DNA from 3 places in the Sporosarcina sp. Y1009 genome. Region 2 is predicted to be linked to each of the others. Evidence: riboswitches for the same ligand, from Rfam matches in the RefSeq annotation. Region 2 holds a riboswitch; each other region holds the start of a gene.

Region 1 (9,961 bases), on a different contig from region 2:
ACCAAGAAGCAGAGTCATTGGTCATCTCTTTTTCCAGCGACTCCATATACTCCGCAGGTGACCCCGCCGTAATACTTTCAACACTTTTCCCGCGACTTTCAAGCTCCGCAAGATGATCTTCTAACTCCCCGTTACCTCTTCAATTTCAACTTCATTTTTCCCCGATGTGAATAAATACAACCGAACGTTTTTTACAAACTCATCACTTCTCTTTGACAGTTTCATGATGCTCCCCCTCTCTTTCCATTAAAAGATTAACGCCAATTGAAAGCTCTTTCCAACGCGTTTTAAATCCTCCTAGTTCCGTTCTTCCTTAAGAAGTCAGGGAATAACACTTCCGTTTCGGAGACGTGTATCGCAGTCGTCGCAAATCCTCTGCGTACTTCACGTTATATGATGATAAATCCTTCATATTCTCACAGACTCTTTCTTTTTTAGCACTAGTAAATGCATGATGGTAAAGATACTAATAAGAACCATAGAAATCACCACGCCACCGACCATTTCCCATTCCTTATTAAACGACGTGTAATTGAACACAATCATAGGTCCGAATAACAAAATTGGATAAACAATGAGAAGCCAACTTCCCAGCCAAATTGCCCCTACAACAAATACTAACGCACAAATAATCGCAATGAAGATATTCATTTTTGGTGAAGCTGTGTACAACGGATCGATGAACAACGAACTTGAAAGTGCGACTGCAAAAAACATAAGCATGACAAGCGCAACTGCGAAAAATGAAGCGAAAAAGCTTTTCTTACCCGCCCATTCCTTTTTCGCCATGTTCCGAAACAGTGCCCAGTAAATAATAAGCGATATAATCACCACAATCGGCAACCCAATTAGCTGGATGATATTCACTTCAAATGCACTATTTAGCGCGGATCCCATTACTGAAAAGGCAAGGATGATAAGTCCGACAATCGGTAAATACTTAAACCAGGAAAGATAGTCGTTCACCATCTCTTTTTCCAACGACTCCATATACTCCGCAGGTGATCCAGCCGTAATACTCTCAACACTTTTTCCTCGACTCTCAAGCTCCGCAAGATGATCTTCAAGCTCCCCCGTAACCTCAACAATTTCCTCTTCATTTTTCCCTGATGTAAATAAATACAACCGAACATTTTTTACAAATTCATCACTTCTCTTTGATAGCTTCATGATGCTCCCCCTCCCTTTCCATTAACAAATCAACACCCATTGAAAGCTCTTTCCAACGCGATTTAAATCCTTCTAGTTCCGTTCTTCCTTCAGAAGTCAGGGAATAATACTTCCGTTTCGGACCGTTCGGAGACGGACGCATAGCAGTCGTCACGAATCCTTCTTTTTGCATCCGGAGTAGCACGGGATAGATGCTTCCTTCACTGACCATTGTTAATCCAAACGTACCCAATCGCTCAATCATCTCATACCCGTATGTTTCCCCTTTACTGATGACTGCAAGAAGGCAGCCTTCCAAAACCCCTTTTAACATCTGACTCGATGAAGCCATCCATTTCCACCTCCACACCACTATCTTGTAATACATACTAGCAGACAGAAATTAAAATGTCCACTAGTTTGTATAACAACATAGCAGTCAAAAAAATCGACTCCAATTCGAGTCGATTTACTACAAATTATACTTCTAAATACCTCAACGCTTTCGCAACTTTCACCGTACGTTCCGCCTGGTGTTGGACTGCTGCTTTAATCGCCGCTTCGTCTTCAGCGATTTTTCCGTCCTGTCCAACGGTAACGCTCGTTCCGTATGGGTTTCCACCAGCTTCGAATGTTACTGGATCTGTAAATCCTGGGGCCGCCACAATTGCTCCCCAGTGATACATCGTCGTATATAAAGAAAGAATAGTCGCTTCCTGTCCACCATGTGGGTTTTGTGCAGACGACATTGCGCTCACTGCTTTATTCGCAAGTTTTCCTTGTGCCCAAAGCCCACCGACTGTGTCGATAAAGCTTTGCACTTGGCTTGAGACATTGCCGAAACGTGTGGGTACACTAAAAATGATGGCGTCTGCCCATTCCAGATCCTCATGTGTTACTTCCGGAACATCTTTCGTTGCCTCCACATGCGCCTTCCAACCTTCATTGGAATCGATTGCGGATTGTGGTGCTGTCTCCGGAATCTTTAATACCCTTACCTCAGATCCGGCTTTATTCGCACCTTCTTCGGCCCACTGCGCAAGTTGATAGTTTGTACCACCCGAACTGTAATATACGATTGCCGTATTTATACTATCATCCATCTTATTAGCACTTGTGTTCCCGAATAGTCTGTATAAGTAGCCCAATTTATTCACCCGCCGCTCTCACCAAGGAATTTAAATTAGAACTGGCTTCGGTACCAATCCGCTGCTGCAGCGACTTCAGATCCCGTTAACGTATGCCCGTTCATCTCCCAGTGTACTGCTGTACTCGCGCCTGCACCACGTAAAAGCTCATCCAACTCTTCAGATTCTGCAGCTGAACACATCGGGTCATTTTTCCCTGCGGCGATAAACACCGAAACCTCAGAGAGATCCGGCAACTCGACACCGCGTCTTGGAACCATTGGGTGATGCAAACTTGCACCTTTTAGCGAATCCCCATAATGGAACAATAAACTCGCCGCGATATTGGCTCCGTTTGAATAACCGAAAGCCACGATATTCGAACGATCGAAGCCGTGTTCTTTTGCAGCTTCATCTAGAAATTCATGTAGTTCCTTCGTACGGAAAATTAAATCTTCCTCATCAAATACACCTTCCGCTAGTCGACGGAAGAAACGCGGCATACCGTTCTCAGATACATTTCCTCGTACACTCAACACCGATGCTTCTGGATCAATCATTTCAGCTACTGGTAATAAAGCCTGCTCTGTCCCACCAGTCCCATGCAATAATAACAAAACAGGTTTCGACGTATCGCTACCTTGCTTAAAAATATGCTTCAAGTCAAATTCCTCCTTTAAATTCTTTTCCCAATTCGTCCAATTCATAAACTGTCTTGAATTCGAGATAATCTTATCAGAGAAATTTTGCATTGTCAAAGAGGTTGTTTCACTCGAAATTAGAAAATCGCCAATATTGCCAAGCAATTACGCCAGACATCCAAGCAAGCCCCTTACTTTTACTGAGATGGATTGTACGCCACTTACTCCCTTCCCCACGAGCAATATAGATTTCATGATGGGGAGCTTGGTCATGGAAACCAGTCATATCAAACGTGCCATCGCGTCTAAAGACGGTTCGCACTTCATAGTCGATAGGAGGGGCTGTGACTAGCGGATTGGCAACAGCATGTGTCAGTAAAAATCCAACCTCACCTGGTCGATGTTTGTTTTCCTCCAAAATAATGCCCTCGCTTGAGGCGACACCTTCTTCCCGGATACGACCGAATCGATCATAGGCAATCGTTCGACCAACGTCTTTCTCAAACGACATCAGCGGATGCTTACGATAATCCAGCGTTACATTTATACGTGTTCGGTACTTATCACTTTCTATATCAAAGTCTCGACCGTCACCTTGAAATGAATGATTTTTCGACAGTGGATTTGGATTTTTGATCACGTCATCTTGTAAAAACGTTGCGTAGCGAAATGCCCAATGATCTACATGACTTCTATGTTTCTTTTTGAGAACAGGGATCAGTAAAAGCCTCGGTTTCGCAATCAACTTCGAAACTGTGTATCGCTCCATAGCAGGTTCTGCGTGGATCGCCGCTTTACCAAATCGCTCAAATACATTGGCTACAAACGATTTACCTCGACTCATTCGCTCTTCCGACTTTCTCAGCAGCCGTGTGGAATGGATTCGATATGTATAGGATTCATCTAACGAAAAATCTCGATCAATGTAGCGATTCCCTTTAACTGCCTGCATATATATACCGTTGCGATAGATTTCATAGGTTTCAACATCTTTAATTTCTTCCCAAGACAATGCGATTTGTGACTTTGCAACGATCGTTGTCATCACGAGAAATTGAAGTGGATTTTTAATATTCTTTTGTTCAGCAAATGCCGAAGTTTGAAGCGCAATGACATCTACAACTTCATCATTGACAAGTCGTTCAATTGAGTAATGGTACATTTTTGCGTGTTTGAAATTACCGTCCGAAAACTCGGCGACTGTCCCTTCATATAGGAGTTCTCCATCTCGATATACTTGGTAAACCCCACCGACGTCTCGCCATGTGAAGGTGATTAAATCATGTGTATGGGTAATGGCCTCCACCTCAAAAAAATCATTCGTTTCCATACAAAAAACCACACTCCCTTTAGACAGAAGTGTGGCGTATTTTAAAGTTTGTTATACGTCTTGACTTACATTTCAACACCCGTAAGTGCAAGTGTGATGTGACCTTTGAAATTTCTTGTCGCTTCTTCTGTATTGTCACCATTTGTAATCGCTGAAATGACCGCAACGCCAGATGCACCAGCATGGATAACCTGGCTCGTCTTTCGCTCAGTGATGCCACCAATACCCACGACTGGTAAGCCTGGAAGTTCGGCGACGATTTCTTTCACAAGTGCCGTTCCAATTGCAGAACCAGCATCCTCTTTCGAATCTGTTTCAAATAATGGTCCGACACCAACATAATTAGCACCCGCGTCTGTTGCGGCTAATGCTTCGTTCAATGAATGTGTTGAAACGCCGAGCACTTTATCTGCACCGATTTTCAAGCGCACATCTGAAACTACGCCGTCGTCTTGACCGATATGAACACCGTCTGCATCAATTTCAAGCGCTAAGTCCACATCATCATTTACGATAAATGGTACTTTGTATTCTTCACAAAGCGCTTTACATTGCAGCGCCAATTCTTTTAAATCGTCACCAACGAGCGCGCCTTCCCCTTTTTCACGGAGTTGGAAAGCTGTTATACCACCTTTTAACGCCCCTTCGAGTACTGCTAGCGGATCTCTTCCACCTATGTTTGGTGTCCCCATTATAAAATAAAATTGTAGTTTACTTTTATCCATTGATTGCAATCCCCTCTATAAGTTTCTCGTTTTTCATTCGTCGTCCGTATGCCCAATGATTTGTTGGACCATGCCCGCTTCCTATGCTTAGACCATCTTCAATTGCCGCATGGATAAAATGTTTTGCGGAAACAACCGCATCTTCAAGTTTTTCTCCATTCGCAAGAAATGCCGTCAAGGCGGCAGCGTATGTGCATCCTGTTCCATGTGTGTCTTTAGTGTTTACCCAAGATGACCGAACTAAAAACTTTGTGCCTATATTAGACATGAACAGATCTTCAGCAAAGGGTGCATCTCGTCGATGCCCCCCTTTTATGACGACAGCCTTCACGCCTAAGGCTAGTATATGCCTGGCTGCTTCTTCTATGTCTGCATCCGTTTTGATGGTTAACCCCGTTAGTACTTCAGCTTCTGGGATATTCGGTGTTACAACAGCCGCTAAGGGTAACAGGACCGATTTCAATGCCTCTACTGCCTCATCGCGAAGCAAAGAAGCTCCCCCTTTGGCAATCATGACTGGATCGACAACTAGAGGAATTCCACTGCCCTGAATCGAATCTGCAACTGCATGAATAATTTCCGCTGAAAACAACATGCCTGTTTTTGCGGCCTTCACTGTAAAGTCCTCTGTAACTGCTTTAATTTGCGCTGTAACCATTGTCGGTTCCATCGCTTGAATTGCTGAAACGCCATGCGTATTTTGAGCCGTGACCGCTGTTAGTGCTGATGTGCCAAATACGCCAAGTTCCTGAAACGTCTTGAGGTCCGCCTGTATCCCCGCGCCCCCGCCACTATCCGAACCCGCAATTGTTAATGCTATATTTACCATGTTAGAACACGTCCTTTATTATGTTAAAAGCCGCCCCTGAAAACGATAGGAGGCGGCAACCATAAATTAAAAGGATATGGCGGATGCCCACTTTCCTACGTCGGTATCATCCGAATCAGGTTCCAAGGGTCCGCGCAAACTCGCACATCTCAGCCCATTAAGGCCCCCCTAGTGGTTATCAAACTATTCAGCTTTGATTCACTATAACACATATAACCTAGTTTCCGAAATAGAAGTTGCAGTGTGTTTTGGATGTTTCGGACGATGTTGCGTTCTTTTGACGAAACGTTGCGTTCTCCTCGGAACGTTGCCTTCTAGGGACAAAACATTGCCTTCTTTTGCTAAAACGTTGCCTTCTCCAGGCAAAGCGTTGCGTTCTTTTGACGAAACGTTGCTTTCTCCTCGGAACGTTGCGTTCTCGGGACAAAACGTTGTCTTCTTTTACTGAAACGTTGCCTTCTAGGGACAAAACATTGCCTTCTTTTGACGAAACGTTGCGTTCTCCCACAAACAATCATTCTCGTCTTGCGAATATTCCAAGTTGTGGTATAGTAACTGTGAAAACTACATAAATGATTTTGCCACTAGGGGTGTCCTTTTTAAGGACTGAGATGCATATGGATATGCGGACTCTTATTACCTGATCTGGTTTATACCAGCGGAGGGAAGTGGGACTGCGCATTTCCATGGACTTTATTTTAAAAAACCGCAGGCCGCTTCTTGATGCTATTTCAGGAGGCGGCTTTTTCATTTACAAAAATGACTAAGGGCGGGAATAATTATGATGCAAAGCAAAAATCTATTATCAAAACTACGTGAGGAACAACCACTGATTCACTGCATCACCAATATTGTGGTCGCGAATTTTCAAGCGAATGGCTTACTCGCACTTGGAGCCTCACCAGTGATGGCAGATGCTATTGAAGAAGCTGCAGAAATCGCCGCCGTGTCATCTGCAACAGTTTTAAATATAGGTACGTTAAAACGCACAACCATAGATGCTATGATTCTTGCAGGAAAAAGCGCTGTGGAACATGGATCTCCAGTCGTGCTCGATCCAGTTGGCGCAGGTGCTACTTCATTCCGAAAAGAGTCCGTTCTACGAATATTGAACAATGTGGATATCACTTTAATTCGCTGTAATGCAGGCGAACTTGCTACAATCGCTGGGGTTGATTGGCAAGCAAAAGGTGTTGATGCTGGCGATGGCGATGCAGACATCGAAGAAATCGCAAAAGAAGTTGCTGTAAAACACAATTGCCTTGTTGCGGTCTCCGGAATCATTGATATCGTCACCGACGGGTATGAAGTCATCAAAATAACAGGTGGCGATCCACTTATGACGCGCGTCACTGGCGTTGGCTGCCTATTGAGTAGTGTCGTAGGTGCCTTTCTAGCAGTTGCAAATGAAAATCAGCTAGAAGCTACCGCAACCGCGTTAACTTTTTATAAACGTGCTGGTGAAAAAGCTGCAGAACTCGCAGATGGACCTGGTGATTTCGGTGTCCACTTCCTAAACGCCTTTTATTCAAAGGAGGCGATTAAAGGATGAGCACTAGAAAAATTGCGATTATGACGATGTTTGTTGCGATTGCTGTTGCTGGATCAGTTTTCGTTTCATTCCCCGCGGGGATCGCTCGGGCATATCCTATCCAACATGCAGTTAACGTGCTTGCTGCGATTATGCTTGGACCGATACCCGCACTTACAATCGCGTTTATGACCGGGCTTGTTCGTTTACTAACAGGTACAGGGTCACTGCTTGCGTTTCCGGGCGGGATGATTGGCGCTTATTTGGCAGGTGTGATGTACAAGCGATTTGGAAAGTCGGTATATGCCGCAATTGGTGAAGTGATTGGGACGGGTTTGATTGCGCCATTTTTTGCGATTCCGTACGCAAAAATCCTAATGGGTACGACTGTCGGTACTTTTTTCTTCGTCCCGCCATTTTTAATTTCCAGCTTTAGCGGCGCAGCATTAGGATTACTGCTAGCTGCTCGGCTGCAACATACGCAAGTCGCGAAAAAACTTGGAACGATTGAGTAATGAAAAAGCCGCTTTTGGCGGCTTTTCATACTTATCCTCAAGCTGAAGCATTCGATAAAAAACGTTTCTTTAATTGGGTCGAGAGTAGCTCAAGTCCAATTGCGATGACTAATATGAAATAAGTAATGAACCCAACTTCTCGTAAATCGAAGTAGAAACCAGAAGCCATTAACAATTCGAAACCGATACCGCCTGCACCCGCTGCAGCACCCATTGCAACTGCAACCGTGAAATTCGTTTCGAAGCGTAGAAATGACCAGGATAATAAAGAACTTGCAGTTGAGGGAATGACAGCATGTGTGACAATATGCCACCAATTTGCACCACTTGCGCGTAGTGCTTCGATAATGCCCTCGTCTACTTCTTCAAATAATTCGGAGAAGGCTTTCACTAAAAACGCGACTGAATGGAAGACCATCCCAATTATGACCGCCTCACTTCCAAGGCCTGCTGCGATTGCAAAGATCAATACCCATAAAACAGTTGGCACCGCGCGAATAAAAGTCACGACGACGATAATCGCATTGGAAACAATCTTAGGCGATAAATTCTTGGCTGCAAATAAGGCAACAAACAAGGAAATGATGACACCTATCAGCGTCGAAAGAAAGCCCAGTCCCAACGTTAAGCCGATTTGGACAACCGCATCCCATAATGTAAAATGACTGAAAAAGGGTTGTAAAAACATCACTTTCAAATTATATAAGGTATCAATTGTGGCTTGTACGATTGATATCCCTTTTAAGTCAAAGGTCAAAAACCCGTAAACCGTCAAAAAAGAAAGGGACAAAAACGTCATTAACATAACAATCTGGGTCTTTCCCCATACTTTAATCTTTATTTTCCCGGCACTCGTCTTCTTTTTATAATCATAAGTCAGATCATTACTCTTAATGGTCGTCATTATAAAATAATCCTCCTGACATAATTGGAAATGAGCTCAATGCCAATTACAACAACCACAATACTGATTGTAATCAAACTCACCACATTATAGTTCATGCTTTTATAATACAAATCGAACATGAAACCGATTCCCGTCCCGGTTAAAATCCCAACAAGCGTCGAACTTCTAATATTCGTTTCAATCATATATAAAATCCAACTAATCATTTGCGGCGAACATTCCGGTATGACAGCTTTCGCCACCATCTGAAAATAAGTCGCCCCTGATGCGCGTAAAGCTTCCACTGAACTACTACTTGTTTCATCGATTGTCTCGATAAAAGCACGTGTTAAAAATCCAAATGTCGCAAGAAATAAAGCAAAATAACCTGTTAACGCATTTTGCCCAAATGACAATAGCAGGATTAGCGCCCATGCGACAATCGGTATATTTCGGTACACAGAAGCAACAATTCGGCTTAATGATGCGAAAAAGTTATTCACCTTCGTCGTCTGCGAGCCCATTAAAGCTAAGAACATGGCCACAACCGCTGCAGTTGTAGTGGAAGTAATGGATAGAAAAATAGTTTCTATTAATTTATCGATAACAGATGGAAACTTCTCTAAAGATTCCGCTGTAATATACAGGTTAGAAGCCATCCAACTGGCCGCTTTTGGCAATGTTAGCAAGCCGTGCATGAAATTGAAATCTGTTAACTTTGCTGATAAAAGTGTAATGCCGATAAGCATGACAAAGACAAATGTGAGCTGTTTTTTACTTTTCTTATACGCGTGAACCGTCATCGAAGGTTTTTCCCCCTATTCCATAATTAGGCTTCCGGCTTCAGAGCCATAAATTGCATGAATCGCTTCTGACGACAGTGCTTCTGAATCTCCGTCATAGACAACACGACCACTATTCAATCCAATCACTCGGTCTGAGTATTTCTTGGCTACATCGACCTGGTGGAGGTTGACGATACAAGTTATATTCATTTCCTTCGAAATGCTTTGTAGGTGATCCATAATTACTTTCGAAGCATTGGGGTCCAACGATGCGATTGGCTCATCGCAAAGGAGCAACTTCGGAGATTGTATTAAAGCACGCGCAATACCAACACGCTGTTTTTGTCCCCCACTTAGTTGGTCACATCTTTTATAGGCATGCTCACTCATTCCGAGCTTCTCAAGAAGATGGAAGGCCTCCATTTTTTCTTCCTCTGTAAATA
Region 2 (9,961 bases):
CATCTAAAGCATGGGCAGCAAAAGTATTTCCAGAACTTTCTACTGAGGAACAAATTCCAGCCCTTTGGGAAGCTATTTTCAAGTCGGTTCGTGCGGATACAGACAATCCAGTTCAGTCTTGGATTGATCACGATAAAACATTGCATGAAAAAGTCGATTATTTAAATGAAAAACGCTACAAGAAACTACATTACCGAGCACCTGGCACAGATCTTATCGTCGATTTACCAACAGGACATTTATGGTGCGGAGCCGGTAGTTTAAACGTAGAGGGACATAGTTTTATGGCAAATATGCCAACAGAAGAAGTTTTTACGGTGCCTCATAAAGATGGTGTTAATGGATTTGTTTCAAGTACAAAACCATTAAGTTATGGCGGGAATATTATTGATAACTTTAAAATCACTTTCGAAGCTGGCCGGGTGACTGATATCCAAGCTGAACAAGGTCATGAAGTACTAGCCCGGTTAATCGATACGGACGAAGGCGCTAAACGTCTTGGTGAAGTCGCACTTGTACCACACGCTTCTCCAATCTCACAATCAAATGTTCTTTTTTATAATACTTTATTTGATGAAAATGCATCTAATCATTTTGCCCTTGGGAGTGCGTATGCATTTTGTCTTGAAGGCGGAAAAACGATGGCTCGGGAAGAACTTGAGCGTAATGGTTTAAATCAAAGTATTACCCATGTTGACTTTATGGTTGGTTCTGAAGAAATGGATATTGACGGCGTCAATGAAGACGGCACAACTGAAGCAGTGTTCCGCAATGGTAATTGGGCATTTTAACTTAGGCGTACAATTTAACGTAATTACGCACCATTAATTGTTCATTAATTCGACACATTTCAGGAGGAATCTTTCTTAACCTCTTAAAATTAGCATCTAAATAAGGTATAATACAGACAGAGAGATTACACTTATGAGAGGGGTCAGTGAAATGGGCTTAATGTACGCAACAGTTATTGGATATACAGTCATGCTTGGTCTATCAGCAGGATTCATCATGTACTTTCTAACTAAAACATTTGATTCTTCTGATGCAGTTAAAATAGATCCAAAACCAGATACGAATTACTAAGAGCTGCCTAGGCGGCTCTTTTCTTTTTCCTATTTCTTCAGTACAATGGTTAGAATGAAACCAAAGGCACCGCCTGAGGCCGAAATTCAAACAGATAGGAGCTTTTCTATGACACTTCTTGGAGATATACTAGAACATAATAAAGCGTTTGTTAATGAAAAACAATATGAACAGTATTCCACAACAAAATTTCCTGATAAGAGAATCGTTATTTTAACATGTATGGATACGCGGCTCACTGAACTTCTCCTCAAATCAATGAACTTGAAAAATGGGGATGCCAAGCTCATTAAAAGTGCAGGTGCCGTTGTCACACACCCTTTTGGCGGAATCATGAGAAGCATTCTAATTGCTGTCTATGAACTGCAAGCTGACGAAGTATTTATCGTTGGACATCACGATTGTGGCATGAACTCGATTGATACAGATGTCATTATTGAAGACATGGTTTCACGCGGAATCGACAAAAGCCTCTTTAAAACCCTAAAATATTCAGGTATTGACATGAAGAATTGGTTGCATGGATTCGATGATGTAACGGAGAGTGTCAAAGCAAGCGTAGAACAGGTTCGTAATCACCCATTAATGGATGCTAAAGTTCCTATTCACGGATTAGTGATTAACCCAACAACTGGTGAATTAGATACAATTGTTGACGGGTACCAAAAATAACTAAAATATCGACATATTTCCCGGGCAATTTATAATTTACGACAAAAAAAGCCGATTCCTTTTTACAGGAATCGGCTTTTTATTTTTGCTTTTAGTTTCCGCAGAGCGGCCTTACCCTTTCAAAAGTCGTCTTCAATCATTGCATACATATAATGATCCTCCCAGACACCGTTGATATATAGGAGTTGCCGTAATAATCCTTCGAGATGATATCCAGCTCTTTCAAGTACAATGATTGAGCCTTTGTTACGAGGAGATACATATGCCTCAACACGGTGCAAACCAACTCTTTCAAAGGCAAATTCAGTGACCAGTCGAACGGCTTCGGAACCAATCCCTTTTCCAGTATGCTTTTCATCAATTGAATAGCCAATGAAGCCACTTGAAAAAGGAAGTCTTTTAATACTGTAAAGTGATATATGGCCAATCAATTGACCTGAATCATATTTGAATATTCCGAAGTTATATTCTCTACGATCTCTCATTTGAAAAAGTGACTCTCTGATTTTATCTCTTTGAACCGTAACCGTATAAAAACCAGGTTCTTGTCTCGGTTCGAAGATTGACCAATACTTCTTATTCGCGCTTAATAGTTTTGTAAAAATCGTCGCATCCTCTTCAGTTAAAATCCGTAAATAACAACGTTCACCTTCGAGACGATTCATGTTTGATCAACCTACTTTAGCAGTGAGTTCAAGAAAGTCCTCAACATCTTTCACACATAGTGCAACGCCTTTGGCCCAGAATTCTTGTTTTGTAATGTCTTCCCCAAGATGTTTCATCGCAAGGTCTTCGACACTCATGACCGCAGTATCACGTAGAAGCGCGATGTACTTTTCTTCAAATCCTGCTCCTTCTTCCAACGCTTTTGCATAAATACTAAGCGAGAACAAGTAGCCGAATGTATATGGGAAATTGTAGAACGGAACACTCGTAATATAAAAATGTAGTTTCGATGCCCAAAAATGTGGGTGAACCGTATCGAGTGCATCCCCGTATGCTTCACGTTGTGCTTCTTCCATTAACTCATTTAATCTTGTTGCTGACACAATTCCTTTTTCACGTTCTTTATAAAAACGAGTTTCAAATAAGAATCGTGAATGAATATTCATGAAAAATGCAACACTCCGCTGTATTTTATCTTCTAATAGTGCAATTTTTTCTTCTTTTGTTTCTGCTGCTTTAACAGCTGCATCTGCAACAATCATCTCCGCAAATGTAGATGCTGTTTCCGCCACTCCCATCGCATAGCGACGGTTCATCCAATGGACTGGACGCAGGGCATACGAATGGAACGCATGGCCAAGTTCATGTGCAAGTGTCGCTACGTTTGACATAGAGCCGCTATACGTCATAAAGATACGTGACTGCTCTGACATCGGCATTCCGGTACAGAACCCGCCTGGACGTTTGTTTGGACGATCCTCTGCCTCAATCCAATTTTCTTCGAATGCTCTACGTGAAAATGATTCTAATTGTGGACCAAACTCACCGAAATGCTTTAAGATAAATTCTGCACCTTCTTGGTAAGACAGTTCCTTCGTCGATTCTGTTACAGGAGCGTCGAGATCATACCAATTCATCTTTTCAGTTCCTAGTATGTCGGCTTTTGCATGTAAATAATCTACAAATGGTGCTTTGTTAGCCCCGATTGCTCCCCACATTGCGTCAAGCGTTTCTTCGCTCATACGATTTGTTTGTAAAGGCTCTTGAAGGACCGAATCCCAGCCACGTTTTTTATAGACAGCTAATCTAAATCCAGCTAGATGGTTTAATGTAGCTGCAAAAAAGTCCTCTTTTTCTTCCCAAGCATTTTCAAGTGCCTCGAATGACCGTTTTCGAACAGAAGCATCTGCACTTGAACTCAAATTGGCTGCCTGCCCCACCGATAATACTTTTTCTTCACCATCTATACTGATGGTAATCTTAGTATCGCCAACAAGTTGGTCATAAAGCTTTCCCCATCCATGATAACCATCAACGCTAAGTGCAGTGACTAAGCTTTCTTCTTCTTCTGAAAGCTTTAAAGCCACCTCTTCTCTCCACTCTGTTAATATAAATGAAAACTCTTTTAATTCCTGGGATTCCATAAGACTATCCCATACCCCATCTTCTGTCTTCGATAGGGTTTGTTGAATTTTCAGCATAGCTGTTGAGAACCGTGCACTTAACGAGCTAGTTTCACCTTGTAATAATAATGCTTTTTTATCAGTTGTATCAGCTGCAAGATAGCATCCAATGACTGCACCTGCTTGAGATAAATTCAGTGCTACGTTTTTAATAGAATCGATTACGTTTATAATGTCAGATGCTGCTTCCACAGATGTCGGAATATTGAAGTCAACTGCTGCTTTTTCTAGTGAATCAAGTTTTTCATCTACACCATCTAGATGTGTTCTAAGCTCTTCTGAATTACTTCCACCTTTAAAGAATACATCTAAATCCCATACTTCAGAATACTTTACCGTGGTCATTCAATTTCCTCCTTGGGCGTTTTCAATTTTCTAAATATGCTTTTCCATTATAACATGAAATTTCGAGAATCGAAAAAAATCCATCATTGTGACAGAAGTTTCATAATTATGATGAGCAGAGTCATGATTTCAAATGTATACTGATGAATTAGGAGGATTTTAACATGTTGCGAATATTTTTGATGACAACTTCACTCTTTATCACGATTTTTGTTTATATTACTTCACTCATCAACCCTATCAATAATCATACTGCAACTGAAATTATGAATCGGTTACCTATTCTATTTACACCTGCCAGTTATGTCTTACTGATTTGGGTTCTCATCTATATAGGTCTTTGTGGATGGCTTTATAATTTTTGGCGCACGCAAACTAGTCATAGTCAATCAGTCCTAACCACAAGAGCGATTTTATTCATTTTTATTACATTACTTAATATAGTGATGCTATATTCTTGGCATTATGAATTATTCACCTTAGAATTTGTTGTGATATTAATTCTTCTGTTATTGACAATTGCTCTATATTTTACGTATCCCAAAAGAGAGAACCGCTTATGGGATCGTGTTCCGATATCTTTACTTTTAGGGTGGGGTATCCTATCCATGATAGAACTAACCAATTATCTCCTGAGGCTTCACGAATGGGGCGGTTGGGGACTAAGTCATTCACTTTGGACTGTCTTCTTTTTGACCATAGCAACAGCAATTGCTCTCCACTTTATATATCATTACCATGATATTACATTTAACGCAGTATTCATCTGGTTTTTTGTTGGGATTGCAGTAAAAAATGGATGGGACGAACTATTTGTTACGACAGCTGCTCTTTTCTTATCCGCTGTCATTAGCGCTAGCTTTTATTTTATAAAACCTTCTGAAAAATAAAAATCGCCTATGCATCCATTTTGGAAGCATAGGCGATTTTTTATATGCGCTTTAATAATCTAGGTGCTGTTGTGAATAGTAATACGGCAACAATTGCACAAATAATTATGGAAGGAATCATATAGCTACCGTTATATATTAGCGAATAAAGCCATGCTGGTTGCCCTTCAGGCGCGAATTCACCAAAAAAGACAATCCCGCCGAGATAATGTATTAAGTAACGAAGCAGTCCGCCAATTACTGTTCCTATAATAATGGCTAACGCCATACCACCTTTGTTCTTTTTCGCAACATTTCTGATTAACCAAATACTTGTAATTGCTGCTAATCCAACGAGGGTATAGGCTAACGTATAATCAAGCAGCGCTTGTGCCCAGTGAAACACTTTACCACCAGTTATTAGTTGTAATAATCCGCTTATAAAACCAGTTAACATACCGCCAGCTAGTCCCCATCTAAATGCCATGAGAATAATCGGCAACATTGAAAGCGTAACTGATCCACCTTGTGGCATAACAAATACTGTTAACTGATCAAGTACAAAAGAAAGCGCCCCTAAAATAGCAATTTCCAATAATAATTGTAATCTACCTCTGTTCAAAATAATCCTCTCCCTACTAGTTGTCGCAAGGATGTCGAAGTGAAATAAAAAAAGACATCCCGGATAGAACGGGACATCTCTATGTAAGAAAGAAGTACGGCACGCACTTCTTCCATTAAGGTCTGTTTCCATCCACATCCCTACGCAAGAATAATCTTACAGGTTCGAAGGGTCAAAACGTTTGTCTTATCTCAGCCGAAAAGGCTCCCCTTGTGGTTTAACTTATTAAGTTTTCCTTATCAATTGTATAATAGATGCTATTTTATAGCAAGCTGACCCTATACGTTCAAGGAGGGCTTCGGGTGACAAATCAAAAACTAGTAGGTTCCTTATGTTACTTTAGTGTATTCTTTTTTCCTTTATTGCTGCCGTTTGTCATCTATTTGGTTACGGATGAACAGGAAATTAAAACTCACGCAAAACGTGCATTCATTTCACATATGATTCCTGTTATTCTTTTAATTGCAGGTGTTATCATTTTTTCTCTTTCTATATTTTCCTTTGAGAACAGAGTCACTAGCATTCTAAGCGGAAGCTTTGATTTTTGGAGTCTGGCCCCATTTGTTTTCACCTTAATTTATTCAGCATTATTTTTAGTTGTTATCGTGTGGAATGTTTTCCACGGTGTCAAATTGTTAAAATGAATAGTCGTCTCCCCTATACCTCCTGCATATATTGATATTATGTGTAGGCTTTTTTATACCGTTTTTTATGCTATAGTGTAGGATGGAAATATAGGTAAGCAAGAGAGGATTGTATAATACATGATTGCTAAAACAGAACAAGATTTTACAGGCTTAAAAAAAATCGGAAAAATCGTTGCTGAAATTAGAGATACAATGAAAGATGCAGCCGTTCCCGGCATGACAACGAAGGAATTAGACGAAATCGGCGGACGTCTTTTTAAAGAAAAAGGTGCTGCTTCTGCCCCTATAGCTGAATATGACTTTCCAGGATACACTTGCATTAGTGTCGATAATGAAGTGGCACACGGAATCCCAGGATCACGTGTTATTAAAGATGGAGATATTGTAAATATAGATGTTTCAGGATCTCTAGGTGGATACTTTGCAGATACAGGTATTTCCTTTGTCGTGGGGACACCTGATGAAAGAAAACAAAAGTTATGTGATGTGGCGAAAGAGGCATTCGATCGTGCAATGTTACGCGTAAAAGCGGGCTCTAGTTTAAGCGGCATCGGGAAAGCTGTCGAACGTGAAGCAAAAAGAAATGGCTTAGCTGTTATTCGTAATTTAACTGGCCACGGGATTGGAAAATCGCTACACGAAGAACCGCAACATATTCTAAACTACTACGATGCTTGGGATAAAACATTACTAAAAGAAGGAATGGTTTTAGCTGTTGAACCGTTCATCTCAGAAAAAGCGGAAAACATTGTTGAATTAGGCGATGGATGGACATTTGTAACGCCTGACAATTCACTTGTTGCACAAATTGAACATACAATTATTGTGACAAAAGACAAACCGATTATTCTGACTCAAATTTAATTATAAAAAGTTGTCGATAAAAATCCGAGGATTTCATCGACAACTTTTTTATTTCTTTTTATATACCGGTCTTTTAGGAATTGAAGACATTTCCTGAAGTCTTCCATTCCGCCAGATCTTTTCTACTGGGCGGATTCCTCTCGTCAACTTGCGGTAATCTCGCTCTTCGGCAGGTGTCAATAAGGAAAGCACTTCCCCGTCAGCACCCGCGCGTCCAGTTCTCCCAGAACGATGTACGTACTGCTCAACTGTATGCGGCGTATCGACATGGATAACATGTGTAAGACCTTCAATATCCAATCCACGTGCTGCCAGGTCCGTTGCGATTAAAATCGAAGCTTCTCCCTTACGAAAACTTTCAAGCGCAATTTGACGATCATTTGAACGCATATTGGAATGAAGAACGACGATCGGTGCTTTATCATAATTTAACTTCATATCTTTCACTCGGGCTTGATCAATATGATTTACGAAAGCAAGAGCTTGCAGGCCTTTTAAGTGAGATAACCCTCTCAATAGATCCGTTTTATCTCGAACGGTCGTGTTAATGTATGAGTGAGTAATTGTCCCCAGTTTCGGCATATGTTCCGCTTCAAGATGAATACGCAGCGGTTCGTTCATAAACTCGCTTGCAACCCGTTCAATTTCATCTGTAATCGTTGCTGATACAACAACCACTTGACGGTCAGGATTTGCACCATTAATCATATTTTTAATGATGACGCGATGTTCGCGTGATAATAGTAAATCGCCTTCATCAAGTACGATATGTTTAACTTCAAATATCTTAAGCTTTTTTGATTTAATAAGTTCAGCAAGTCTACCCGGTGTCCCGACGACAATTGTGGGTTTCTTTTTTAATCGATCAATTTGGCGTTTCGTATTAGCACCGCCAATTAAAGGAGCTACAGTTATATTACTTCCAACGATCCACTCTCGAATAACATCAGTTATTTGAATGGCTAATTCCTGTGAAGGCGCTATAATGAGTCCCTGAGTTTGTTGTTTGCTGCCATCTACTAAATGTAAAAGAGGTATCGTGAAGGCAAGCGTTTTTCCAGTCCCAGTTGGAGATTGGGCAACGATATCCTTACCTGCTAGAATTTCTGGTATCATTTTTATTTGAATTGGCATTTCATTTTTAAACTTCCATTTATCTTTAAATATATCGTCCATTTTTTCTACGAAAGACATCTTTATCCCTACTTTCAGTCTGTTCTCTCAAGTGTATCACAGCTTATTACCATCATTAAACTTTCCAACAAAAAAACATTCAGAAGTTGCGTACGCACACCTCTGAATGCATCATTATTTCAATCGATAACCACAAGTCGTAATTGCTGCTTCTGCAAGGACAAGTAGCGAATCGATACATCCTTCAAGCTTAAGTTCTTTCCGCACGATTGACAATTCTGTACAGCCAAGAATGAGTACATCGCAACCGACTTCCTTCATCGCATGACTGATTGCCGCCCACTTATCAGGATCGGCAGGATTCCCCGCTTTTACATCCTCATAAATAAGTGACATAACGAGTGATTGGACATGAGGATCTGGCAAAACAGGTGTCAACCCATATCTTTCACACGCATCCTGATAAACGCCAGAGGAAATTGTCCCTGTCGTCGCTAGAATCCCTACTCGTTTTGCTTGAATCTGTTTTGCACGTGCAACTGTTTCATCGATCATATTAATAATAGGCAGTTCCGATTCCTTTTGAATTTGATCGTAAAATGTATGCGCAGTGTTGCATGGCATAATGATTACTTCAGCTTCAGCAACACGAAGTCGATTCGCATCTGAAATTATATAGGGAACCGGATCATCTGTGCTCTCCCCTAATATAAATGCGGTTCGGTCAGGAATTGTTGTATTATTGGTAATCACCATATTGATATGTTCTTGGTCTGTATCAGCATCCGTAAGACGGACAAGCATTTCACCAATATACATTGTCGCCAATGGACCCACGCCGCCAAGAATTCCCAACGTTTTCTTTTTCATATCCTCTTCAAAACCTTTACTATATGATGTCACCGACAGTTATCTTCGACTTATTTTCTTCCGTAAGTTTTGGACTTTCGGAACTAATGACACGACCACATTGTACATAAATGGTTTATAGACCTTATTAATCTCACCTATGTACTGCGCTGGTTCATCTTTATCGCAAAAACTCTTTTTGAACATGTATAATCCATCATTATTTGATAGTTCAAAAACACCACCAAAGTCGTATTGCTCAGCGCCTGTCTCTATTCCCCATTTAATCATTTCGTAATTCATAAGATGGTTCGGATTTAAGTTCCGTTTTACATTCGTACTTCCTGCATAGAGGAAATATAATTTTCCGTAATAATTAATCGTCAAGCCAGCTGCTAATATATCATCCTCATGTGTTGCAATATAGATTCTGCAATCTTCCCCAAAGGAATCACGAATCTGCTTAAAGTATTCAACTGACCTCGTTGAAATTTTGTTCCGCTCAGCCATTGTCATATAAGCATCATGTAGGATTTCAATATCTTCATCACTCCTAGAGTAACGAACTTCGACACCTTTTTTAGCTGAACCACGAATTGAACTTCGGCATCTTTTAGAAAACTTCATCATGATTGAATCTTCATCATGATCCTCCAAATAAAGAATCATGTTTAATCTTGGTTGTATTAACTTGTCTTGATCATCATCTTTGGATATTAACTTGAAACCACTATTTTGATATAGATT
Region 3 (9,961 bases), on a different contig from region 2:
AAATTGACCGGTCAGTCACGGGTCGAGTATAACGATATTTTAGATGATCAATGGGCTTAGGGGCTGTTAAATGTGACAAAAAGAAAAGTATTAATTATTGAAAAGGCGTCCGAACTATTCGCGGAAAATGGTTTTGCTGCGACTTCAGTTCAAGATATTACAGATGCTTGTGGTATTTCCAAAGGTGCTTTTTATCTTTCGTTTAAATCGAAAGAGAGTCTGTTGTTTTCGATTTTCGAATACTTTAGTGATAAATTAATTGAAAGAATGGGCAGCTTATTTGATCTAGATGTTGGTACTAGGGAAAGGTTCGAGTTATTTTTTAGTGTCCAATTTGAAGAAATTGCCCGTTACTCGGATTTTATTTTGATGCAAATGCGAGAACAGACAAGCCCGGGCAACGTGGAAATGCTTGGGTTAATAAATGAATTGCGACAACACACATATGAGATGCAGGAAAAACTTCTTCTAGATGTCTATGGAGACGATATTCAAAAACATATGCCTGATCTCCTCGTTTTATTGAGTGGGCTCATTAAAGGGTATATTGAAATTATCGTATTTAATAAAGATGAATTGAATTATGTCGAACTAGGGGCTTATATCGTAAATCGAACGGATTCAATTGTGGAAGGTTTATCGGAACCGTTCTTAAAGTCTGACCAGCTAATTGGCTATCGTGTTAATGGTAGTAACACGATGATAACTACTAAAGAGTTATTGAAAGACATTGATTTATTGAAACAAATCGTATCTGACGAAGATATATTGATTAGTTTAGAAGTGATTGAACAAGAACTTGTGGGAAAAGATTATCGCAAAGCAGTCATACAGGGAATGATGTCGAATTTGAAAAGTCATGAAGAAACCAAAGAACTCATAGAGAAATTGAACCAATTATTATCCAGTACAAGTTCTTGATTGCTGACCTTCGCTTTTCGCAGCGTTTTGTGGTAATATTTAGCTCTAGAATAGAAGAGGACGTGAAAGTGAATTGATTACAATCAATGTACCAAAACCAGACTTAACAATCATTCAACGAAAACAAGATGAGAACACCGATGCACCGAAAATAAAGCCTGTGTATGGTTTTATCGATCTTCATGAAATACCACGTGATAAAGGTGGACTTATTTTATTTTATAATCATAAAGATGAATTACTTTTCGTAGGTAAAGCGCGTAAACTTCGTCAACGTGTACGTAAGCATTTTGATGATAGTGTCTCACCGCTTAAAAACCACCGCGAAGAAGTAAATAAAATTGAGATTCTATTCGTTGAGGAACCAATGGAACGCGATATTTTAGAAACCTATATTATTAACACACAGTACGCGAAATACAATGTAGATAAAGTGTATTATAAATAATATAAAAAGCTGATTGCTATATGCATTCAGCTTTTTTCTACTACATATGAAAAAGGTGACGACATGGATAAGCGTTTACAAAAGATTGCCGATGAAGTGAAAGTGAAATTGGGTCTGGACAATTACGAATTAGAAACGTTCTCAATACATAAAGAAAGAAATGGTACAGGGGAAGCGTATTATAAATTCAATATGGAATTTTTCCCGAATGTGATTTCTGGGAAATATGAAGAAGATATAAATCCTGAAGGCACAGCGATTGTGGAATATAGTATTCAGAAAGAAATTATTGAAAGCGTTATTTTTGTAGATGGTAAATCATTTGCCACAAAAACTCATTTCCCGAATAAAACAGAACAAGAAGTCGGGAATTGGATTGAATCTGAAACCGGCTTAATATATAGCGAAAATTTTGTGAAGACAGACGTTCTCGAAAACGGTTTTCAATTCAGCCCGAATATCAGAGAAGTTGAAATTACACCAGCTGGAATGATTGAAGTTGAATTTGATAACGAAGGGAAACTAACGTCTTATCAATTATATGATCCAATTCCGTCTAATGAAGACCTTGTGGAAACAGAATTCACATTGACGCTTGAAGAAATTGAACCATTTGTAACTGGACAACTGCAATTAGTGAATTTCCCTTTTGAGGCTGAAAAAAGATTCGTACCGGTCTATGCAATGGAAGAAGTTTATGTAACTTTGGACGGGATGCGTAGCATTCCATTTTTAGAACACGAACGTTTGGAAGTTAAAGTAGACGAGGTCATTGAATGGACTGAACCGTTAACAGGAGAACTGGTGCGCAAGCAAATCGATTCACTTTCAGAAGCAACTGTTGAGGATGCTCTGGAAGGCAAAGATGTTGCAGAAAAACTAGTTGTGACAGCAGATCAAATCGAACAATCTAAAGCTATCGTCCGCGACGTGTTTCGCTCAGATTTTCCAGAAGAATCCGGTATATGGAAACTTGAAACACTCCAACGACTTGAACATTTTATCAAAGCAACTTGTATTATGGATGAAACAACATCGTCTGTCTTTAACCGTCAAGTCGTCGTTTTAATCGACCCAGAAACAATGACTTTAATAAATTACGTAGATAACGGGGAAGTGTTCGAGATTTTCGATACATTCGCACCTGCCGAAAAAGCAGTTGTCTCGCATGAAGATGCATTTGAAAAGTTAGTCTCCTACATTTCGCTCACACCGACGTATGTATATGATTCCGTTACGGAAAAGTATATTTTATGCGGATTACTTGATGCAGCGGAAGGCGTTAATGCGGTAACAGGGGAGATTGTTCCTTTATCTGATTTTTAACCATAAAACTGGCAACCACTTTTTTAAGGTGGTTGCCAGTTTTTTGATTTAAACATATAAGCTTGAGCCTTCAAGCCCGTTACGGAAATAAACCCGCGAGCAACGAGCACAACGAACCACGCAACGAGCAAAAACCGAAGCGCAACGAGCATAAACTCTAGGCTACACCTATACGACAATAACACCTTGAAAAACGGCCGCAAAATAGATTCAATCTCTCACATTAACAAAAATTCCATCCAAGTTAGGTTCTTTCGTGAGTAATCCTGCTTTTTCCATCCAATCCGCAGTGACTTCCCATACTTCTGCATCCTGATCGCCAAATTTACCATTAGATTTCATCTTCGGAAGCAGAATGGATAGCGATTCTTTTTCGACTTCTTCTATTAAAGGAAAGTTCGCCTTATCCTGATGTTTCAACAAAATCGTTAGTGCTTCATCTGGATTGTTTTCGATGTCCTCAAAGGCTTTTGTTGCTGCACGCCAAAAAGCTTTAATATTATCTTGTTCTTTAGCCCATGTATCATCACTCGTTACGACTACTAGTTCGTAAAATGAGGGGACCCCGTAATCTGTTGGATCTAGATGTCCAGGATTGTATCCTTCATACTTCAACATTGGAAATTCGTGATTGATGAACATGCCGATAGCTGCATCTGCTTTTTTAGAAACGATGGATGAACTTAATTCGAATCCGACATCGACCATTGTAACCGAGTTGAAATCAGCACCATCTGTTTCCATCATCGTTTCGATCATTGCTTCGTTAAGTGGAATTCCAGTGAAACCAATCGTTTTTCCCTCAAGATCTTTCGGAGATGTAATGCCACTCTCTTCTAAAAATCCTAAATGATTGAGTGGGGACTGAACAAGTACGCCTACCGATTTCACCGCAATATCTTGTTCTGTTTTCGCGATGATAACATCTGGTTGATATGTGATGCCCATCGTCACTTTCCCAGCGGCCGCTAAGTTAATCGGATCTGTAGGATTAGCCGGGAACTGAATATCCACTTCAATTCCTTCGTTTTCGAAATAGCCTTTTTCTTCAGCCACGTAAAGAAAACTATGTACAGCATTCGGATACCAGTCGAGCATAATACTCACTTTTTCTGTTTCATCATTATTACAAGCACTTAATACGAATAAAAGCAGGATGCTACCTAAAATCAGTTTAAGATTTTTCAACTTTTTGTCCTCCAATTTAACATGCGTTTTTCAATGTAAGTCACACAAACAAATAATAGAATTCCAACAAAGGTTAGAACGAAAATCGGTGCAAATACCGCCGCCCCGTCAAATTGTGTCATCATGCGACGACTGAAATACCCGAGTCCTGCTTGGGCGCCTAACCATTCTCCAATGGCTGCACCGATGACGCTTAGCGTGACAGCGACTTTTAATCCTGAAAAGAAGTGGGGAAGTGCAATGGGTATAGAATACTTCAAGAATATATCTTTTTTCGTAGCCCCCATTGTTAAAAATAATTCCTTAGTTTCCCTTTTTCCGGAAGACAACCCATCAAAGGTATTCACTGTAATGGGAAAAAAGGTGATTAATACAGCGACGGCGACTTTGCTCCAAATCGTGTAGCCGAACCAAAGTACGAAAATCGGTGCAAGCGCAATCACCGGCACCATTTGAGATGCGATTAAAATCGGATAGATTGCTTTTTGTACACTAGCATTTAAAGACATCCAAACTGCAATTGCAATACCCAAAATGATTGAAAGCATAAGTCCGATGACAATTGACAATAGAGTCACAGGCAAATGGACTAAAAATAGAACATCTTTTAATTCCCAAAGGCGAACTAAAATTTGAACAGGGGACGGAAGAATAAACGCTTTATCAATCGTCCGTGCGCAAATTTCCCAAAGGACAAAGAACAAGATTACGATCAATAAAGATGCTGTATTTCTCATAAAGAAACCTCACTCCGTAGCGTACTAAGCAACTGCTCTTTCAATTCCAACATGTCAGGTCGATGCAAATCGTTACGCGTTCGTTCTCGTGGTAGTGGAATTGAGATTTTTTCAATAGCAGTAACAGGTATATTTTTCAATAAAAAAATACGATCTGAGAGAAATAATGCTTCGTCTACATCATGTGTGATGAATAGAATTGTTGACTTTCTTTTTTCCCATTGCTCGAGTAACCATTCTTGCATCGATAATTTCGTAATCGCATCAAGTGCAGAAAAGGGTTCATCAAGGAGTAGCAAAGGATTTCCTGAAAGAACAGCGCGTAAAAAGGCAACGCGCTGTTTCATGCCACCTGATAACTCAGATGGATACTGATCTTCGGTCCCTTCTAACCCAAACTCTTGCAACAATGATTTTATTTCTTTATAGGCAGTTTGTTTATCAATTCCTTTAATTTCAAGGGGGAAAAAGGCATTTTCCAAAATGGTTCGCCACGGCAGAAGGAGGTCTTGTTGTGGCATATAGCCTACTTTTCCTAACCGATCCCCATTTTTATTACCCTCAAGAGTGATATCACCCGCTTGTGGCTTATCGAGGCCCGTGACGAGGCGGAAAATCGTGCTTTTACCAGAACCACTTACACCTAAGATTGAAATAAACTCACCTGGACGAACTGTAAATGAAAGTTCGTCCAGTACCATTTTTTCATCATAACCAAACGAGACATTATTAAATTCCAACATCAGCAGTTTCAACGCCTACAACTTCTGGCCACATTTGTTTGTTGTTCGCCATATCCCAGAACATATATTCAAAGCGAGTCGTATTTAAAAAGATTTCCTCAAGTTTTTGTAGCTCATGTTCAGGTTTTCCTTCTGCGACTTCATTCATTAAATCGATACACCAACCTGCTAGTTCACCGAATGCTTCAGAAGAATACATGCGAATCCAGTCGCCGTATAGCGGATGATCTGCCGCCCCTGGGATCGCATTTAGTTCTTTTCCGATTTCCCAATAACTCCAAGCACATGGGAGGACAGCTGCGACAACTTCCGCAAGCGTTCCTTTTTGACTGACATGCAGCATGTAATGGGTGTAGGCAAGGACAATAGGGGATGGCTTTGCATTCTCAAGTTCATCTTCTGAAATGCCAAATCTTGCTGCGTATTTTCGGTGAAGCGCCATCTCCGTATTCAATGTACCTTCCAGTAAACTAGCAAATTTCCCCATCGTTTCAACATCATCAGCTTTCACAGCGCCGATTGCGAAAACCTTTGAGTAATCGATTAAATATAAGTAATCCTGCACCATGTAGAATCGGAAGCTTTCTTGATCAACTGTCCCATCGCCAATTCCTTTTACAAATGGATGATTATGATTCTGTCTCCAAATCGGTAATGTCTTCTCATGCAAGCGGTCAGTGAACTTTATTTCTAACACTCTCCCTAAGAATTTTTCCCAATTAAAAAACCCACTCCTTGAAAAAGAAGTGGGTTGTAGACAGTCAAATTTTTATCCCCGATAATAGACGGGTAGAATTTTATACGTCGTCACCTCTTCCTTACGCCAGCATTATCTGGTTCAAGTTGAAAGGGTTTAGGCATTCATTCGCCAGTCTCAGCTCTTTATCGAGCACCCCTAGTGGTGGATCTTATGAAATTGGATTCTATTAAGTATAAGCATATAGGAATTAGAAGGTCAAATTATTGGTTGGAAATAGGAGGAAAGATAGAAGGAATTCATTTTTGGACGATTTTACTGTAAAGTAGTAAGAAAGAGTAACAAAAGGGGGAAGTAAGCTATGAAATTTTTCCATACGGCGGATTGGCATTTGGGCAAGCTTGTTCAAGGGGTTTATATGACGGACGAACAACGGTTTATATTAAACCAATTTATCGAAGCGATAGAAATAGAGAAGCCTGATGCGATTGTCATTGCGGGTGATTTGTATGACCGGGCGGTTCCGCCAACAGAAGCGGTGGCATTACTTGATGAAGTACTGGAGAAAATTGTGATAGACATGAAAATACCAGTCATTGCAATCGCAGGAAACCATGACAGCCCGGGACGCCTTCATTTTGGTAGTAGTCTTATGCAGAAGAACGGGTACTTTATTGCAGGTCAAGTGTCGAAAGTAATTGAACCAGTCGTTTTACAGGACGAATTCGGCGAAGTCCATTTTCACCTTGTGCCGTTTGCGGATCCATCTGTGATTAAACATCTCCACGCGGATGAAACAATTTCTAATCATCAAGATGCTATGAAGAAAATCACAGAGGGCATTTACGAAAAGATGGACGACAAAGCACGTCATGTTTTTGTTGGGCATGCCTTTGTCACGCCGCACGGGGAAAGTGAAGAGAATACGAGTGATTCAGAACGGCCAATTGCGATTGGAGGAGCGGAATACGTTTCGGCGCATTTGTTTGAGAAATTCCATTACACAGCGCTCGGTCATTTGCATCAAGCCCACTATGTGTTGGATAAAACCATTTATTATGCAGGATCGCCGCTTAAATATTCAATTTCTGAAGAGAATCATAAGAAAAGTTTTTTCATCGTGGAATTAGACCATGAAGGAAATGCTACTGTTGAAAAACGTGAATTGATCCCGAATCGAGATATGCGTACAGTTGAAGGCACCATTGAAGAAATACAGAAACATCCAATTAGCGAGGATTACGTATTTGTAAAACTTCTTGACGAGACACCGGTTTTATTTCCAATGGAAAAGATTCGGTCGGTCTATCCAAATGCGATGCATGTTGAACGGAAGATGTTAATGCCGACTAAGAGCATGGACACAGAAACAAAAACAGAACGTGGCAAAATGGACGATATCCAGCTATTTACTGGATTTTATAAAGAAATGATTGGCGAAACAGTTGATGAAGAAACGAAAAACTTATTTGAAGAAGTTCTATATGAAGTCATGAACCGGGAGGAGGGGTGACAGTGAAACCAGTTAAACTGACCATGACAGCGTTTGGGCCTTATAAAGGAACCGAAACAGTCGATTTCAGAGAGCTTAAGGATAACCGATTATTTGTTATATCTGGTGCAACAGGTTCGGGAAAAACAACAATATTTGATGGTATCTGCTTTGCGTTATACGGTCAAGCAAGCGGAGAAGACCGGACGGATATTCGTGCGATGCGAAGTGACTTTGCCGATAATGATACACAAACCACAGTCGAGCTAACCTTTCAAATTCACAGCCGTACGTATCGAATTATGAGGCAAATTCCGTATGTAAAAGAAGGAAACAAAACAGAAACTTCGGCCAGCTGCGAGTTTTATGAACAAACCTCGAACGGAGAAATTCCGATTGTCGATCGACAAATCGTTTCGGAAATCAATAAAAAGGCTGAAGAATTAATTGGATTTACACAAGCGCAGTTTAGTCAAATTGTCATGTTGCCCCAAGGCGAATTTAGAAAATTCCTCACCTCTGACACGGAAAACAAAGAAACCATTATGCGTAAAATATTCAGAACTGAGCCTTACCGAGAAATTGTTGTACGCTTAAAAGGTAAACAAGATGAAGCGAAGGCGATGTTGCAAGCTGAAGAGCAAAAAAGAACAAGTTTAATAGAACAAATCCCGTCACTATTACCAAAAAGAGATTCCGCGATTTTTGAAGTGTTAAGAACGGACTACTACAATGCAAATCAAATCGTAGACGGACTTGAAGATGAATTACAGTACTATAAAGAAAAAACGATTCACGATCAAAACTTATATGTAACTGCTAATAAAAGCCATGCGAAAATGTTGGAACAATACCATATCGCGAAGAATATGAATGACCAATTGATTGAGTTGGAGAAAAGAAAGCAACGTTATGCAGCGCTTAAACAGCAAATTCCAATTTTGGAAAAGAAGTCAAAACAACTTGGGAATGCAGAGCGTGCGACGGCTATTGAACAAATCGAAATCCAGTATGCGGAATTGAAAAAAGAACTAGAAGAAAAGACTGTTCATCTTAAAAAAGCATCTGAGCGAGTTCAGATGTTATCAGAAGAACTAGTGAAAATTGAAACGCAGTTTCATGAAGAGGAAGCGAAAAAACCTGAGCGAGAAAAAATAACAGAAAGTCTAATTCGTTTAAATGATACGCTTCCTAAGGTGAAGGAATTAGCTTCAAAAAAAGAAGCACTTTCAATTAGTAAGAATGAACAACATAAAATTCAACATACATTAACCGAAACGACTGAGAATTCTACGAGTGAAACTAAAATTGTAACTGCCCTTAAAACTACTATTGAAGAATTAGAGAAACGACTCATTCCCTATGATGACAAAGTAGATTTGTTAACGAATACAACTGGAAAATGTCGTGTTGTGAATGAATTCATCTCGATGAGAGAGCGCGTTTCAAAGCTAGAAAAAGAAAAAAGTCATCATGAAATTGCCTATAAATCTTATCAGAAAAAATATGGAGAAATGGCACAGGACTGGTTGAATCATGAAGCGGCAACATTGGCAGAAATGCTTCACGACGGCGAGAATTGTCCCGTTTGTGGAAGTAAGGATCATCCTAATAAAGCACATCGTGGTGAAGTATCAGTCACCAAAGAAGAGTTGGAGGTTGCAAGTAAGCAACTGGCGAAGATTGAAAGCGACTACCGAACTGCCGATGCAAACTACCAGAGTTTTCTTAACCAGTTAACTGCCATGAACGAAAACCTTGTGCGCCTCGAACTGGAAATTGACTCCATTGACGAAGCAAGCAACAAGCTGCATGAATTGAAAAATAGTTTGGAAGATGAAGTAAAAGAACTACGTGAAACTAGAATTCAACTCTCGAAATTAAAAGAAAACTTAGCCGTTCAAAGTAAAATAGCAGATGAATTGGCTACAGCTAAACATGAACTGGAAAGAGCATTTCTTGAAAGTAGTGCTTCGCTTGAAACCAAACAAGCGATTTTCAATCACACGTTAAATTCAATTCCTGAAGATGTTCGAGAACTAGGTGTATTAGAACAAAGAATTCATGCACTTAATACCAAAAAAAGTGAAATAGATCGCGCTTGGGAATCCATTCAAAAATTGCGAGAAGAAAGCAGAAATCAACTCTCTGCTAGCAAATCAGCAGAAACTCATGCCAAAACAGCACTTGTGGAAGTAGAGATGAAAAAAGGTAACGCCAAACAAAGATTTAAAGAAGCACTAGAAAAATCCGAATTCCAAACCGAAGCAGCTTATCTGGAAGCCAAAATGGACGAGGCATCACGTATACAATTGAAAAACGAAATTGATGATTTCAAACAACAATACTATGCTGTACGTGAGGCTATGAAAGAATTGGCGAAGCAGTTGGAAGGGCAGGAAATAACGG

The links. Region 2 has a riboswitch for thiamine pyrophosphate ahead of thiT (energy-coupled thiamine transporter ThiT). Riboswitches for the same ligand answer to the same signal wherever they lie in the genome.
Region 1: another riboswitch for thiamine pyrophosphate. It lies ahead of thiD (bifunctional hydroxymethylpyrimidine kinase/phosphomethylpyrimidine kinase); the one in region 2 lies ahead of thiT (energy-coupled thiamine transporter ThiT).
Region 3: another riboswitch for thiamine pyrophosphate. It lies ahead of tenA (thiaminase II); the one in region 2 lies ahead of thiT (energy-coupled thiamine transporter ThiT).

The regions. Positions count from the first base shown of each region.
Region 1 covers NZ_JBYHFO010000005.1:263,030-272,990, reverse strand. The annotation lists gene AC25Y1_RS08925 (HAAS domain-containing protein) at 1-46, opposite strand, end outside; gene AC25Y1_RS08920 (DUF1129 family protein) at 409-1,170, opposite strand; gene AC25Y1_RS08915 (PadR family transcriptional regulator) at 1,148-1,501, opposite strand; gene wrbA (NAD(P)H:quinone oxidoreductase) at 1,629-2,252, opposite strand; gene AC25Y1_RS08905 (alpha/beta hydrolase) at 2,333-2,983, opposite strand; gene AC25Y1_RS08900 (DUF3238 domain-containing protein) at 3,045-4,247, opposite strand; gene thiE (thiamine phosphate synthase) at 4,313-4,972, opposite strand; gene thiD (bifunctional hydroxymethylpyrimidine kinase/phosphomethylpyrimidine kinase) at 4,965-5,801, opposite strand; TPP riboswitch at 5,877-5,981, opposite strand; TPP riboswitch at 6,378-6,485, shown strand; gene thiM (hydroxyethylthiazole kinase) at 6,583-7,353, shown strand; gene thiW (energy coupling factor transporter S component ThiW) at 7,350-7,847, shown strand; gene AC25Y1_RS08875 (ABC transporter permease subunit) at 7,885-8,751, opposite strand; gene AC25Y1_RS08870 (PhnE/PtxC family ABC transporter permease) at 8,751-9,536, opposite strand; gene phnC (phosphonate ABC transporter ATP-binding protein) at 9,552-9,961, opposite strand, start outside.
Region 2 covers NZ_JBYHFO010000014.1:27,124-37,084, forward strand. The annotation lists gene AC25Y1_RS14995 (aminopeptidase) at 1-791, shown strand, start outside; gene AC25Y1_RS15000 (hypothetical protein) at 943-1,083, shown strand; gene AC25Y1_RS15005 (beta-class carbonic anhydrase) at 1,192-1,755, shown strand; gene AC25Y1_RS15010 (GNAT family N-acetyltransferase) at 1,875-2,420, opposite strand; gene AC25Y1_RS15015 (M3 family oligoendopeptidase) at 2,427-4,229, opposite strand; gene AC25Y1_RS15020 (tryptophan-rich sensory protein) at 4,394-5,119, shown strand; gene thiT (energy-coupled thiamine transporter ThiT) at 5,160-5,720, opposite strand; TPP riboswitch at 5,841-5,941, opposite strand; gene AC25Y1_RS15030 (magnetosome magnetite crystal formation protein family) at 6,023-6,364, shown strand; gene map (type I methionyl aminopeptidase) at 6,485-7,231, shown strand; gene AC25Y1_RS15040 (DEAD/DEAH box helicase) at 7,280-8,407, opposite strand; gene cuyB (cysteate racemase) at 8,540-9,235, opposite strand; gene AC25Y1_RS15050 (lipid II:glycine glycyltransferase FemX) at 9,275-9,961, opposite strand, start outside.
Region 3 covers NZ_JBYHFO010000001.1:102,904-112,864, reverse strand. The annotation lists gene AC25Y1_RS00535 (TetR/AcrR family transcriptional regulator) at 73-921, shown strand; gene AC25Y1_RS00530 (nucleotide excision repair endonuclease) at 995-1,369, shown strand; gene AC25Y1_RS00525 (hypothetical protein) at 1,433-2,695, shown strand; gene AC25Y1_RS00520 (ABC transporter substrate-binding protein) at 2,906-3,883, opposite strand; gene AC25Y1_RS00515 (ABC transporter permease) at 3,880-4,620, opposite strand; gene AC25Y1_RS00510 (ABC transporter ATP-binding protein) at 4,617-5,363, opposite strand; gene tenA (thiaminase II) at 5,350-6,051, opposite strand; TPP riboswitch at 6,162-6,270, opposite strand; gene AC25Y1_RS00500 (exonuclease SbcCD subunit D) at 6,422-7,573, shown strand; gene AC25Y1_RS00495 (AAA family ATPase) at 7,576-9,961, shown strand, end outside.